One region of the Pantoea sp. B9002 genome, then DNA from elsewhere that is predicted to be linked to it. Evidence: riboswitches for the same ligand, from Rfam matches in the RefSeq annotation. Region 1 holds a riboswitch; each other region holds the start of a gene.
The links. A riboswitch is a leader RNA that binds a small molecule or an ion and turns the genes downstream of it on or off. The one in region 1 is predicted to bind thiamine pyrophosphate.

Region 1 (3,204 bases):
TATCGCTGCGCCGGAAGTGGCGGGCAGCGCGCGCGGCGTGATCAATGGCTTGGGTAATCTGGGCGGATTCTGCGGACCGTACTTAGTCGGGATCATGACGCTGCTGTATAGCCAAAACGTGGCGATCTGCTGGCTGGCGGGTTCGCTGGTGATTGCCGGAATCTTTACGCTAATGCTGCCTAAGGAGTGCGATATCAATCCGTCTGAAACGCGCCGAGATATGAAGAGTAATCATTTGATGAGTGTGAAACATTGAATCAAGCGAGGCTGGCACTATTCTGAATATTAACTGTTGAAAGGCATAATTAATAAAAAGGGAGCGCCTGCTGAGGTGCTCCCTTTTTAATGCATCAATCAATTGAAAGATTGTGAATAGCCAGCACCGCGCGCGCCGCTTCTTTGCCTTTCTTAATGAAATGCTCGGTATAGAAGTTTTCGATAACATCAACCGGCTGGAAATTATGTGGGGTTAATGAAACGGAGAACACCGGTACGTTGGTGGTCAGCTGCACATTCATCAGGCCATCAACTACCGCAGCGGCAACGAAATCATGGCGATAGATACCGCCGTCAACCACCAGCGCGGCGCAGACAATCGCATCGTACTTGCCGGTTTCGGCCAGACGCTTTGCCAGCAGCGGCATTTCAAATGCACCAGGCACTTCCAGCACTTTTAATTCCGCTTCAACGGATTGATCGGCTAATTCTTTTTCAAAACCCACCAAGGCATTATGGACAATTTCTTTGTGCCAGCCGGCTTTAATAAATGCAATTTTAATATTGTTCATGGTTATTCCGACATCACCTGTTTATAAAATTAGAGAGAAATCCACTCTCAGCAATAATGTGTTTGTATACCATATGTTACGTTTGTGATCCACAAAGCCCAGGTAGCGATAAATGCCTTGCTGCTTATTTCCCTGTAAACCGTCAGGTTATTCCGCGCTTGACGGCGACCAGCGCCTGCAATACAAATAGACGCGTCGGGGGAGTCTCGCCAAAGAGACTGAGAGGCTAATAGCGCACTGCGCGGCTTAGCGACCCTTTGAACCTGACCCAGTTGATACTGGCGTAGGAAGACTGACAGTCTTTTTCATTGGGCTGTCTGGCGCTCAGGCAAGCTCGATGGATGCGCCATTTCCCTTCTCCTGTATCTGCGGGTCTCAGCTAACACTGAGAGGCCGATGTGAATTCCCCCTGTTTGAACATCCTGGAACCGGCGCTGTGAGCCGCTGGAGCGTACTCGGCTGCGGCGTGGCGGGTTTGTGTGTAGCCACTTTGCTGGCGGAACGCGGCGAAGACGTCGAGGTGATTGGCGATGACGCGCGCCGCCCGGCATCGTGGTTTGCTGGCGGCATGCTCGCGCCCTGGTGTGAAGCCGAAAGTGCACCGCGTGACGTCATCACTCTTGGGCAACATGCTGCCGCATGGTGGCAACAGCGCGTCAGCAGCGTCGAGCATCAGGGCACGTTAGTGGTTGCACCGCCGCGCGATAGCCAGGAACTCAACCGTTTCGCCCGCATGACTGAGCAGCATCAATGGGTCGAACCCGCCGACATCGAACCGGCGCTGGAAGGGCGCTTTGCGCGCGGTCTTTTTTTCGCCGGTGAGGCGCATCTCGATCCGCGTCTGGCGTTGCAGGAGATGCGTGACGCGCTGATCGCGCGCGGCGTGTCATTCAGCAACCACGCACAAGGCGGCCAGATTATCGATTGTCGCGGCATCCACGCTGCGCCGCAACTGCCGCGCCTGCGTGCGGTACGCGGCGAGATGCTGATTCTGCACAGCGATGAAGTGCAGTTTTCCCGCCCGATTCGTCTGCTGCATCCGCGTTTTCCCTGCTATCTGGTGCCGCGTCGCGGCGGCCACTTTATGCTCGGCGCCACCATGATTGAGAGCGACGATGCCAGCGCCATCAGCGCGCGCGCCATGATGGAGCTGCTCAGCGCCGCCTACGCCATTCATCCCGCCTTAGCCGAAGCACGCGTGATTGAGAGCGGCAGCGGGTTGCGTCCGGCTTATCCGGCAAATCTGCCGGAAATCCACTATCACAATCACACCTTTTATCTCAACGGCATGTATCGCCACGGTTTTCTGCTGGCACCCATGTTGGCAGAGCAGCTGATGCAGCGCATTTCTGGGGAACTCAACAATGAATATTCAGCTTAACGGCCGCGCCATCAGCACCCAGGCAACGAGCCTGAGCGAATTGCTGATCGAGCAGCAAATTGATGTGGCCTGCGTCGCCACCGCCTACAACGGTGCGTTTGTGCCAAAAAGTCAGTACGACACGCAGCGGCTGGATGAAGGTTGCCAGCTCGAAGTGCTGTCACCGATGCAGGGAGGTTAAGCGATGTTTTACGATTTTAAACCGCAATCACGCTTTCTGCTCGGCACCGCCGGCTATCCGTCGCCTGCCATTTTGCAGCAGGCGATTGCCGCCTCCGGTACCGACATCATCACCGTTAGTTTACGGCGCGAAGGCGCGGCGGGCGCGGCTTTCCGCGAACTGCTGACCGGACTTAACATCCGTGTGTTACCGAATACCGCCGGTTGTCACACGGTGAAGGAAGCCGTCACTACCGCGCACATGGCGCGCGAACTGTTCAACACCGCGTGGATCAAGCTGGAAGTGATTGGTCACGCCGACACGCTGCAACCGGATCCTTTCGCGCTGGTGGAAGCCGCGCGCATCCTCAGCGCAGAGGGTTTTCAGGTGTTTCCGTACACCACCGAAGATCTGATCGTCGGCGAAAAGCTGCTGGCGGCGGGTTGCGAACTGTTGATGCCGTGGGGCGCGCCGATTGGTTCTGGCCAGGGTTTGCGCAACATCGACGGCCTGCGCGCCATGCGTGCGTGGTTCAGCGATATTCCACTGATCATTGATGCTGGCATTGGCGCGCCGTCGCAGGCGGCTCAGGCGATGGAGATGGGCTTCGATGGCATTCTGCTTAACACCGCCGTCGCCAAAGCCGGCGATCCGATCGGCATGGCCAACGCTTTCCGGCTGGCGATTGAAGCCGGACAGGCCGCGCGCGCTGCCGGACTGATGGAGAAGCGCGATATGGCCGCCGCGTCCACGCCGATCTTCGGCCTGGCAAATCTGAGTTGAGGACGGCAAATATGCAACGTTATCAACGCCAGATGATGCTGGCGGAAATCGGTGAAGCAGGGCAGCAGAAACTGCTTAACGCGCGCGTGCTG
Region 2 (3,204 bases), on a different contig from region 1:
CGGCTGACGAAAGGTTTTCAGATAGCCGGTGAGGCCAAGCCGCACCATTTCGGCATCGTAACCGGTGACGATGGGCAGCAGCTTTTCGGCTTTGATACGCAGTGGATGACGACGATCGAGCAGTCGCGCCACCGCTTCATCAATGATGGCGATGATCTGCGCGACACTCAGCTGATGAAGATAAGCGCGGGCGTTGGTGCGGATGCGCGCTGCGAGCGCCTTTATCTGCGCGTCATCAAGTTGCGGAACGCAAACCTCGAGGCGCTCGCCACGATGACTGAAACTCAGCGTATGCCACTGCACTTCATCAGCGGAAAGGCCCGGCAGGTGTCCGGCAACTTCCTTCACAGCGCCGCCTGCGCGCTGGCGAGAAACGCTTCCATGGTCAGCGAACAGCCTTTGGCATCAGCGCCGGTCGCACGTCCTAGCAGATGGAATCCGCCGGGCACCATCACGCCCGCATCTTCCGTTAACAAAGCCGAAACCGAGTTGAAATGCGCCAGATCGTGATGCACCAGCACGCCAACCTCTCCGTCCGGCACATCATCACCGGTGAGCGGATTGACCACGCGCGTGCGGATCCAGTGCGGCCCGGATTTCACCGGCGGGCAGCGCTCATTGCCCGCGTCGTAAAACTGCGTGCTGATTTCCGTCATACCGTACATGTTGATGCAGTGGGAACGCGGAATGCCGAAGGCGTGAGAGAGCGATGCGTAGAATTCCTCTGCGCCAATCTCGCGCGACTGGCCTTTGAAACCGCCGGTATCAAGAATGCGGCTGCCGGCAGGCAGCGCGAAACGGCGTTGCTGGCGCTGCATTTCATCCAGCAGATGCACGTAGCTGTAGCTGGCGCCCAGCAGCGCGTAGGGTTCGCCACCCGCTTCGGCCTGCTCCAGCGCACTGAACAGACGACTGGTTTCGAGGCCATGTTCGCCCACCATTACTTCACTGTCTGGCGTGCCACACTCCTTCATTGCCAGGTCAAGGTAAGTCGCCAGCGAGGAGTTCGGCATCGCCACGGTATCCGGGAACAAAATGCCCATGCGGATGCGTTCGCGGCCCGCCATAAAGCGACGGCGGAAGTTGAGCAGCATCGATTTTTTCCACACCTCCAGCGTCGGATGGTAGCTGCGCCCTTTTACCGTGCCGGTGGTGCCGCTGGTCATAAAGATCTCGGCAATTTGGTCGGTGGGACGGCAGCTGAGCGTCAGATCTTTGAAGGCATTAATCGGGATGGCGGGAATGTTGCGCCAGCTTTTCACCGTCAGCGGCGTACGTCCGCGCTGGATGGCGAAGCGGCGATAAGGTGGATTGTGTGCGAACTGATAAGCGAAGATTTCGAGGGCCAACTGATTGAAGTCGTCGTCTGAGCTATCTTCACGCTGCAGGAATGTCAGCAGAGCCTGGATGATGTGTGTTTCGTTCATGTGTCGCCACCTTTGCGATTGCGCAGAGACTCTCAGGCACGCCTGAAGAGCGCGAACTGTCCGCTACAAAGCACAAAGAGGGAATCAAGGCGCAATATCGCCCTGCGGTTCCGCATCCCTACGCCGGTATTAGCCGGATCAGGTTCGGAGGGTCACTACGTTGCCAACGCATACACGCCAGCCGGTAGAATCTCAGCCCCTTAACAGAGCACCCCTTGGAACAAGCCGCAGTCTAGGATGGCGCGCGATGATGTGTCAACCTTGTTAAATACGCGTGAAATTCTGCCCTGCCCGACATAAATCACAGCGTGTCTTATACTTTCACCATCAGTTTTTGGAGGTGAAGTATGGCTGGCGGTTGGTCAGAAGACGGGGCGGTGCACAAACAAATTGATGCCACGGTAGATGACGCGGTGGCCCGCGCCCGCGAAAATCTCGGTCATGGTGAAAGTGCGGAGTTTTGCGACGAGTGCGGCGAACCGATCCCGGAAGCACGTCGCGCGGCATTGGCTGGCGTGCGTTATTGCGTGAATTGCCAGAGCAAGATCGATAAAAAACAGGCGGCGATCAGCGCTTATAACCGCCGCGGAAGTAAGGATAGTCAGTTGAGATAACCCCGATTCCTGGCTGTTTTAGGAAAATGTTCTAAGCTATTTAGGTAGTTAAAACTTATTCCACTGAAAGGAACTCATCACGATGAAAAAAACAGTACTGACAACGGCATTTCTTGGCACTTTTATGGCAATGACTTTGACCGCTTGCTCTTCAAATCAGGCGATTAAGACCACCGACGGACGCACTATCGTGACGTCTGGTAAGCCGCAAATCGACAGTGACACGGGCCTTGTTTCTTACAAGGATGCGCAAACCGGTAAAACTGAGCAGATCAATCGCGACAAGATTACCAACATGAGCGAACTGGATAATTAATATCCTTTTAACAGCCTGGAGAGACTAATGAAAAAATCAATTTTGCTTTCTATTACTGCGCTTATTGCCCTGTCCGCACTGACCGGCTGTACGCGTACCTCGTACGCGATCCACACCAATGATGGACGTACCATCGTCACCGATGGCAAACCACAGGATGCCGAAACCGGCCTGCTGGGTTACGTCGATGCCAATGGTGTTAAGCAGCAAATGAATAAGAGTGACGTGAAAGAGATCTCTGAAATTCCTAAGAAATAATCTTCCCCACTTAAGCCGCCCGCTGTAGTGGATTTTCTCAACAGCGGTGCGGACTTAATGTTCTGAAATGCCTGATTCCCCCCGTCTAATGCTGCAATCCATCGATATACCTTTTACTCTCCCTCAGCACTTCAACAATCCGTTCCAGTTCTACTGGCGTATCACTGCGTACCGGCATGCTGTCAGCCAGTCGATGCATACGCAGCGGGATTTCCAGCGTACAGGGAATATCGTGCACAGCCAGTGACTTGATGAGCGGCTGATACTCTAATATGCCCTGCCCGATGGGCGGAAAGTGAAACTCTATGCCCTGCTTATATACATCTTTGATGTGACAATGCCGCATCTGCGGCAACAACTGCAGCATTTGCTTTATCGCATCAGCGTCGGATCTCAACGACACCATGTTGCCGGCATCGCCATTAAACGCTACAGCCGCGCTTCCCACCTCCCGCAACAGCTGTTCACCTTCGGCTGCCAGCGCAAACGCATCATAATTGTGGTCACCGCCATTTTCGATCAGTAAACAACAACCGGCCTGCTCAAGATGTGGCGCGATCTGGCGTAGATGACCCACCAACGCCGCATA
Region 3 (3,204 bases), on a different contig from region 1:
ATCGCGGCGCATTTAGGCCGCAGCTTCCGCCAGGGTAAACACATCCTGCGCGTGCTCTATTATCGCCCGCTGCCCAATCTGCTGCCCGGTTCGCCGCTGCGCCGCTCGGAAACCCATCTGGCGCGACAAATTTTCAACGGCCTGATGCGCATAAATGAGGAAAAGGGGGAAATCGAACCCGATATCGCCCATCACTGGCAGCAAACCTCGCCGCTGCAGTGGCGTTTCTTCCTGCGCCCGGCGATTCGTTTTCATCATGGTCGTGAACTGGAAATGGCGGATGTGATTGCTTCGCTGGAGCGCGTGCGCAGCCAGCCGCTGTTTTCCCACATCAGTAAACTGGATTCGCCCGCGCCCTGGACGCTGGATATTCATCTGAGCCAGCCGGACGATTGGTTGCCGTGGCTGCTGGCCAGCGTCAGCGCGATGATCCTGCCGCGTGAATGGCCAACGCTGCGCCAGTTTGCCCGCCAGCCGCTTGGTACCGGCCCGTATAGCGTGGTGCGCAATCAGCAAACGCAGCTGAAAATCGCCGCCTTCGATGATTACTTTGGCTATCGCGCGCTGATTGACGATGTGTCGATTTGGGTGCTGCCGGAGATCAGCGACGAGCTGGTGTATGCCGGAGTCAAGTTGCAGGGCGAAACCGCCGATGAAAAATCGGAAGAGAGTCGTCTGGAAGAAGGCTGCTACTTCCTGCTTTACGATCAGCGCTCTGCATTGGGCCGCGATGCGCATTTTCGCCGCTGGGTAAGCTATCTGTTTAATCCCATCGCCTTACTGAATCATGCTGGCGTCGGCTATCAGCGTTACTGGTTCCCGGCTTATGGCTTGCTGCCGCGCTGGCACCATCGCCGCGATCTCACCTCCGCCGACAAACCGGCAGGCTTAACCCAGCTGACGCTGAGCTGGTACAGCCATCACGTTGAGCATGAAGGTATCGCCAACGCGCTGCGACCGCTGCTGGCGCAGCAAGGTGTTGAGCTAATTACTCGCGTCGTGAGCTACGAAGAGTGGTTCGAGGGCGAAGGTGAAAGTGATATCTGGCTCGGCAGCGTCAACTTTACCCTGCCGCTGGAGTACGCGCTGTTCGCGCAACTGTTCGAGTTGCCGTTGATGCATCACTGCATCCCGATTGACTGGCAAGCCGATGCCGCGCGCTGGCGGCAGAAAGCGTTACCGCTGGCGGAATGGAGTAAACAGCTGATCGACCGCGACTATCTGCATCCGCTGTTCCATCACTGGCTGCTGCTGGAAGGACAACGCAGTATGCGCGGCGTGCGACTGAATACGCTCGGCTGGTTTGATTTCAAATCAGCCTGGTTTGCACCACCGGAGCTGTGATCCTTTCGCGCTGTCATATAAATGTCTAGAATGAGCCGTTCTCAACGGGGTGCCTTGATATCAGGGCTGAGAGAAACCCGTCGAACCTGATCCGGCTAATACCGGCGTAGGGATTTGAGATGCCTCACTCCTCAGATCCTTTGCGACTCAACATCTCTTCTCCTCAAGGAGCGCAAAGTGTTAAACAAAGTTCTGCCTGTGTTGCTGCTGGTTGCGGCCCCGGCTTTCGCTGCCAAACCGGTTCTGACCGTTTACACCTACGATTCGTTCTCTGCCGATTGGGGCCCAGGCCCGGCGGTCAAAAAAGCCTTTGAAGCGCAGTGCGACTGCGAACTGAAGTATGTGGCGCTGGAAGATGGCGTATCGCTGCTCAATCGCGTGCGCATGGAAGGCAAAAACAGCAAAGCCGATGTGGTGCTCGGGCTGGATAACAATCTGGTGCAGGCGGCGGAGAAAACCGGCCTGTTTGCCAAAAGCAGCGTCGATACCAGCGGCTTAAAACTGCCGGATGGCTGGAACAATCAAACCTTTATCCCGTTCGATTATGGCTACTTCGCCTTCGTCTACGATAAAAACAAGCTGAAGAACCCGCCGAAAAGCCTGAAAGAGCTGGTTGAAAGCCCGGAAAAATGGCGCGTGATTTATGAAGATCCGCGCACCAGCACGCCGGGCCTTGGCCTGCTGCTGTGGATGCAAAAAGTCTATGGCGATAACGCGCCTGACGCGTGGCAGAAGCTGGCGCAAAAAACCGTTACCGTCACCAAAGGCTGGAGCGAAGCTTACGGCTTGTTCCTGAAGGGCGAAGGCGATCTGGTGTTGAGCTACACCACATCTCCGGCTTATCACATTATCGAAGAGAAGAAAGAGAACTATGCCGCGGCCGAATTCAGCGAAGGCCACTATTTACAGGTGGAAGTCGCCGCGCAACTCGCCAGCAGCAAGCAGCCCAAGCTGGCGCAGCAGTTCATGCAGTTTATGGTTTCTCCGGCCTTCCAGCAGACCATTCCCACCGGCAACTGGATGTATCCGGTGATCAAAAGCGATCTGCCAGCCGGTTATCAAACGCTGCAGGTGCCCGCGAAGGCGTTGCAATTCACGCCAGCCGAAGTTGCCGACCATCGCGCCGCGTGGATCAGCGCATGGCAAAGCGCCGTTAGCCGTTAATGCCCGGCTGGTTGATTCCCGGTAGCGCCATCGCGCTGTTGCTGTGCGCGGTGGCGCTGCTGGCGTTTGGCGCATTGGTGATGGTCGCTCCGGCCACCGACTGGCGCGCGCTACTCGACGACAGCTATCTGCATCATGTGCTGCTGTTCTCGTTTGAGCAGGCGCTGCTGTCGGCGCTGCTGTCGGTGTTGCCCGCGATCCTGCTGGCGCGCGCGCTCTATCGCCGCCGTTTTCCGGGACGCAATCTGCTGCTGCGCCTGTGCGCCATGACGCTGGTGCTGCCGGTGCTGGTGGCGGTGTTTGGCTTGCTCAGCGTGTACGGTCGCAGCGGCTGGCTGGCGCAACTGTGCGCAGCCATTGGCTTTGACTACCACTTTTCGCCGTATGGCCTGCAGGGCATTCTGCTGGCGCACGTCTTCTTTAACCTGCCGCTGGCGACGCGCCTGCTGTTACAGGCGCTGGAGAGCATTCCCGGCGAGCAGCGGCAAGTTGCCGCCCAGCTCGGCCTGCGCGGCTGGAATCTGTTTCGTTTGCTGGAGTGGCCGTGGCTGCGCCGTCAGATTCTGCCGACGGCGGCGCTGATCTTTATGCTCTGTTTCGCCAGCTTCGCCACAGTGCTGGCGCTGGGCGGTGGGCCGCAGGCGACCACGCTGGAACTGGCGATCTACCAGGCGCTGAATTTCGATTACGATCCCG
Region 4 (3,204 bases), on a different contig from region 1:
TCAGCCTGTTGGCGGGCGGCAAACTCACGCACTTCCTGCGTAATTTTCATCGAGCAGAATTTCGGGCCGCACATCGAGCAGAAGTGCGCCACTTTTCCCGATTCCTGCGGCAGGGTTTCATCGTGATAGGCGCGTGCGGTGTGTGGATCGAGCGCCAGATTGAACTGATCTTCCCAGCGGAATTCAAAACGCGCTTTCGACATCGCATTGTCGCGGATCTGTGCGCCGGGATGACCTTTCGCCAGATCCGCTGCGTGTGCGGCGATCTTGTAAGTGATCAGCCCTTGCTTCACATCCTCTTTATTCGGCAAACCGAGGTGCTCTTTCGGCGTCACGTAACACAGCATGGCGCAGCCGAACCAGCCAATCATGGCCGCGCCGATGCCGGAAGTGAAATGGTCATAGCCGGGCGCGATATCGGTGGTGAGCGGGCCAAGCGTGTAAAACGGGGCTTCGTGACAGTGCTCAAGCTGTTCGGTCATATTGCGACGAATCATCTGCATCGGCACATGGCCCGGACCTTCAATCATCACCTGCACATCGTATTCCCAGGCGATTTTGGTCAGTTCGCCCAGCGTATGCAGTTCAGCAAATTGCGCCTCATCGTTGGCATCCTGAATCGAACCGGGACGCAGGCCGTCGCCGAGCGACAGCGCCACATCGTAGGCGGCACAAATTTCACAAATCTCGCGGAAGTGCAGATAGAGGAAGCTTTCGGTGTGATGGGACAGGCACCATTTCGCCATAATCGAGCCGCCGCGCGACACAATGCCGGTCAGGCGTTTGGCCGTCATCGGCACATAGCGCAGCAGCACGCCGGCGTGAATGGTGAAGTAGTCAACGCCTTGTTCCGCCTGCTCCAGAAGCGTGTCGCGGAAAATCTCCCAGTTGAGATCTTCTGCAATGCCGTTCACTTTCTCCAACGCCTGATAAATCGGCACCGTACCAATCGGCACCGGGCTGTTACGCAAAATCCACTCACGCGTTTCATGGATGTAGCGGCCAGTAGAGAGATCCATCACGGTGTCTGCGCCCCAGCGCGTTGACCACACCAGCTTCTCCACTTCCTCTTCAATTGATGAGCTCACCGCAGAGTTGCCAATGTTGGCATTCACCTTCACCAGGAAGTTGCGGCCGATAATCATCGGTTCGGATTCGGGATGGTTGATGTTAGAGGGGATGATGGCGCGGCCGCTGGCGACTTCCTGACGGACAAATTCCGCGGTGATATTTTCCGGCAAGTTAGCGCCAAAACTGTGGCCCGGATGCTGCTGTAGCAGCACTTCACCGCGAATACGCTCGCGGCCCATGTTTTCACGCAGCGCAATAAACTCCATCTCCGGCGTGATGATGCCCTGCCGCGCATAGTGCAGTTGAGTAACCCGGTGACCCGCTTTGGCACGGCGCGGTTGCGGCAGATGCTCAAAACGCAGATGGTCGAGGCCTTCATCCGCCAGACGCTGCTGAGTGTAACTGGAACTCAGCTGGTGGATGGTTTCGCTGTCACCGCGTTCTTCGATCCAGTTGGCGCGCAGTCTTGCGAGCCCCTGATGCACATCAATAGTGGCTTGAGGATCGCCATAAGCACCGGCGGTGTCGTAAACCGGCACCGCTTCATTCGGCTCATAGCGCGGATTCTCTTTGCTGCCGCCAATGTGTGTCGGACTGAGCTGTATCTCACGCATCGGCACGCGAATATCCGCGCGGCTGCCGGTGATCCAGATACGTTTGGAGTTGGGGAAAGCGGTTCCCTGCAGGGAATCGATAAATTCTTGCGCCTGAGCGCGTTGTTCACGACGAGAAGTTTTAGCAGACATAGCAAGTTTCCGGTAAAGGTTGGAAGTTGCTTGTCCAGAGTTCGGAAGGAGTAACAGGTACGGTGCCGGGCGCCAACATGCACCGTGCTGATAATGTCTACTCTTGTTCCCTTCGCAGGTACTAACCTGATCAGGTTCCGCGGATCCCGAATTAACGGTCTCAGCCCCGAAGGGCACTCCGACAAGTTGGTGTTTTACGATATAAGCTACTTTGCTTGCTATGTCACGCCCGGGCAGTGCTCGTGACCGTCACGTACTACGTGTACGCTCCGGTCCCTGCGCGCTGTCCGAGCGTGAACTCGCTGCGCACGCTACGCTTATATCGCAAAATTTGACTCTTCAGGTTCAGGAAGAGGCATTAAAAAAAGCCCGTTCAGCATAAGAGGGCTTTTCTTGAATAACAAGTTTTTTACATCTTCGGGATGTTAAGCCGGGCGGGCGATGATACTGTCGTTGGCAACCGGCGGACGCGCCAGCTGGTTGTCCCAGGCGAGCTGCACCAGCTTATCTTCCAGCGTAAAGCGCGATTCCAGCACTTCGCCGACTTCGGAGAGTGCGGTTTGAAAATCCACGCAATTATCATCGTTAATCGCTTGCTGCAGATGGCTGTCGTAGAGCTGCATGATGCGGTCGGTATTCGCCTCAAGTGCCGGATAAATCTGCGCGGCCACGATTAATGGGCTATCACCCTGCATCTCACTAATGATGTGTTCATACACGCTGAAATGGCCAGTAGACAGGTAATCCACCAGGTTGTGACAAAATGCATCCAGCGCCTGTTCATCCAGCGTGGATAACGCATCTTTTTGTGGCTTCATGCCAATAAGCTCGTAGTAAGTGACGAGCAGCTGTCGACGGGCGCGCAGCCATGAATCAACCAATTCATTTCCGCCGCCAACACGCTCTGTCAGGTTCTCTAACTGGTTAAGCATATGGGGCTCCAGGTAGGTTATAGTTGTTTATTACAAACTTAATATTAGGATTTCAGCGTGCGATTTGACGCTAAGGACAACGATTAAGATGCAACGTGAGATCTCAAGCTTAGACGCTGGATGGTGGGTTGTCAGCCATGAGCAAAAACTTTGGTTGCCGCAGGGCGAATTGCCGCATGGCTTAGCCACCGATTTTGGCCTCAACGGCAGCAACGCGATTTTGATCGGCGAGTGGCAGGGCGAGAATGTCTGGCTGGTACGCGAATCGCGTCCGGATAGCATGGGCTCCGTGCGCCAACTGATTGATGAGGATGTCGGCCTGTTCCAAATCGCCGGACGTGGCGTGCAGCTGGCGGAGTTTTACCGCTCGCATCGCTGGTGCGGCTATTGCGGCCATGAGATGCACATCAGCAAACGCGAGTTCGCTTGTTTGTGCAATCACTGCCGCGAGCGCT

Region 2: another riboswitch for thiamine pyrophosphate. It lies ahead of HX773_RS18460 (long-chain fatty acid--CoA ligase); the one in region 1 lies ahead of HX773_RS22875 (FAD-dependent oxidoreductase).
Region 3: another riboswitch for thiamine pyrophosphate. It lies ahead of thiB (thiamine ABC transporter substrate binding subunit); the one in region 1 lies ahead of HX773_RS22875 (FAD-dependent oxidoreductase).
Region 4: another riboswitch for thiamine pyrophosphate. It lies ahead of thiC (phosphomethylpyrimidine synthase ThiC); the one in region 1 lies ahead of HX773_RS22875 (FAD-dependent oxidoreductase).

Annotation. Positions count from the first base shown of each region.
Region 1 is NZ_JACAPA010000054.1:50,755-53,958, reverse strand. Features, by position in the region: gene HX773_RS22885 (MFS transporter) at 1-256, shown strand, start outside; gene HX773_RS22880 (6,7-dimethyl-8-ribityllumazine synthase) at 351-788, opposite strand; TPP riboswitch at 976-1,095, shown strand; gene HX773_RS22875 (FAD-dependent oxidoreductase) at 1,225-2,169, shown strand; gene thiS (sulfur carrier protein ThiS) at 2,153-2,350, shown strand; gene HX773_RS22865 (thiazole synthase) at 2,354-3,112, shown strand; gene HX773_RS22860 (HesA/MoeB/ThiF family protein) at 3,124-3,204, shown strand, end outside.
Region 2 is NZ_JACAPA010000037.1:65,916-69,119, forward strand. Features, by position in the region: gene HX773_RS18455 (acyl-CoA reductase) at 1-348, opposite strand, end outside; gene HX773_RS18460 (long-chain fatty acid--CoA ligase) at 345-1,427, opposite strand; TPP riboswitch at 1,526-1,653, opposite strand; gene HX773_RS18465 (DksA/TraR family C4-type zinc finger protein) at 1,775-2,041, shown strand; gene HX773_RS18470 (YgdI/YgdR family lipoprotein) at 2,124-2,357, shown strand; gene HX773_RS18475 (YgdI/YgdR family lipoprotein) at 2,385-2,615, shown strand; gene HX773_RS18480 (sugar phosphate isomerase/epimerase) at 2,701-3,204, opposite strand, start outside.
Region 3 is NZ_JACAPA010000008.1:126,803-130,006, forward strand. Features, by position in the region: gene sgrR (HTH-type transcriptional regulator SgrR) at 1-1,344, shown strand, start outside; TPP riboswitch at 1,380-1,475, shown strand; gene thiB (thiamine ABC transporter substrate binding subunit) at 1,522-2,508, shown strand; gene thiP (thiamine/thiamine pyrophosphate ABC transporter permease ThiP) at 2,508-3,204, shown strand, end outside.
Region 4 is NZ_JACAPA010000040.1:15,487-18,690, forward strand. Features, by position in the region: gene thiC (phosphomethylpyrimidine synthase ThiC) at 1-1,817, opposite strand, end outside; TPP riboswitch at 1,908-2,008, opposite strand; gene rsd (sigma D regulator) at 2,243-2,749, opposite strand; gene nudC (NAD(+) diphosphatase) at 2,838-3,204, shown strand, end outside.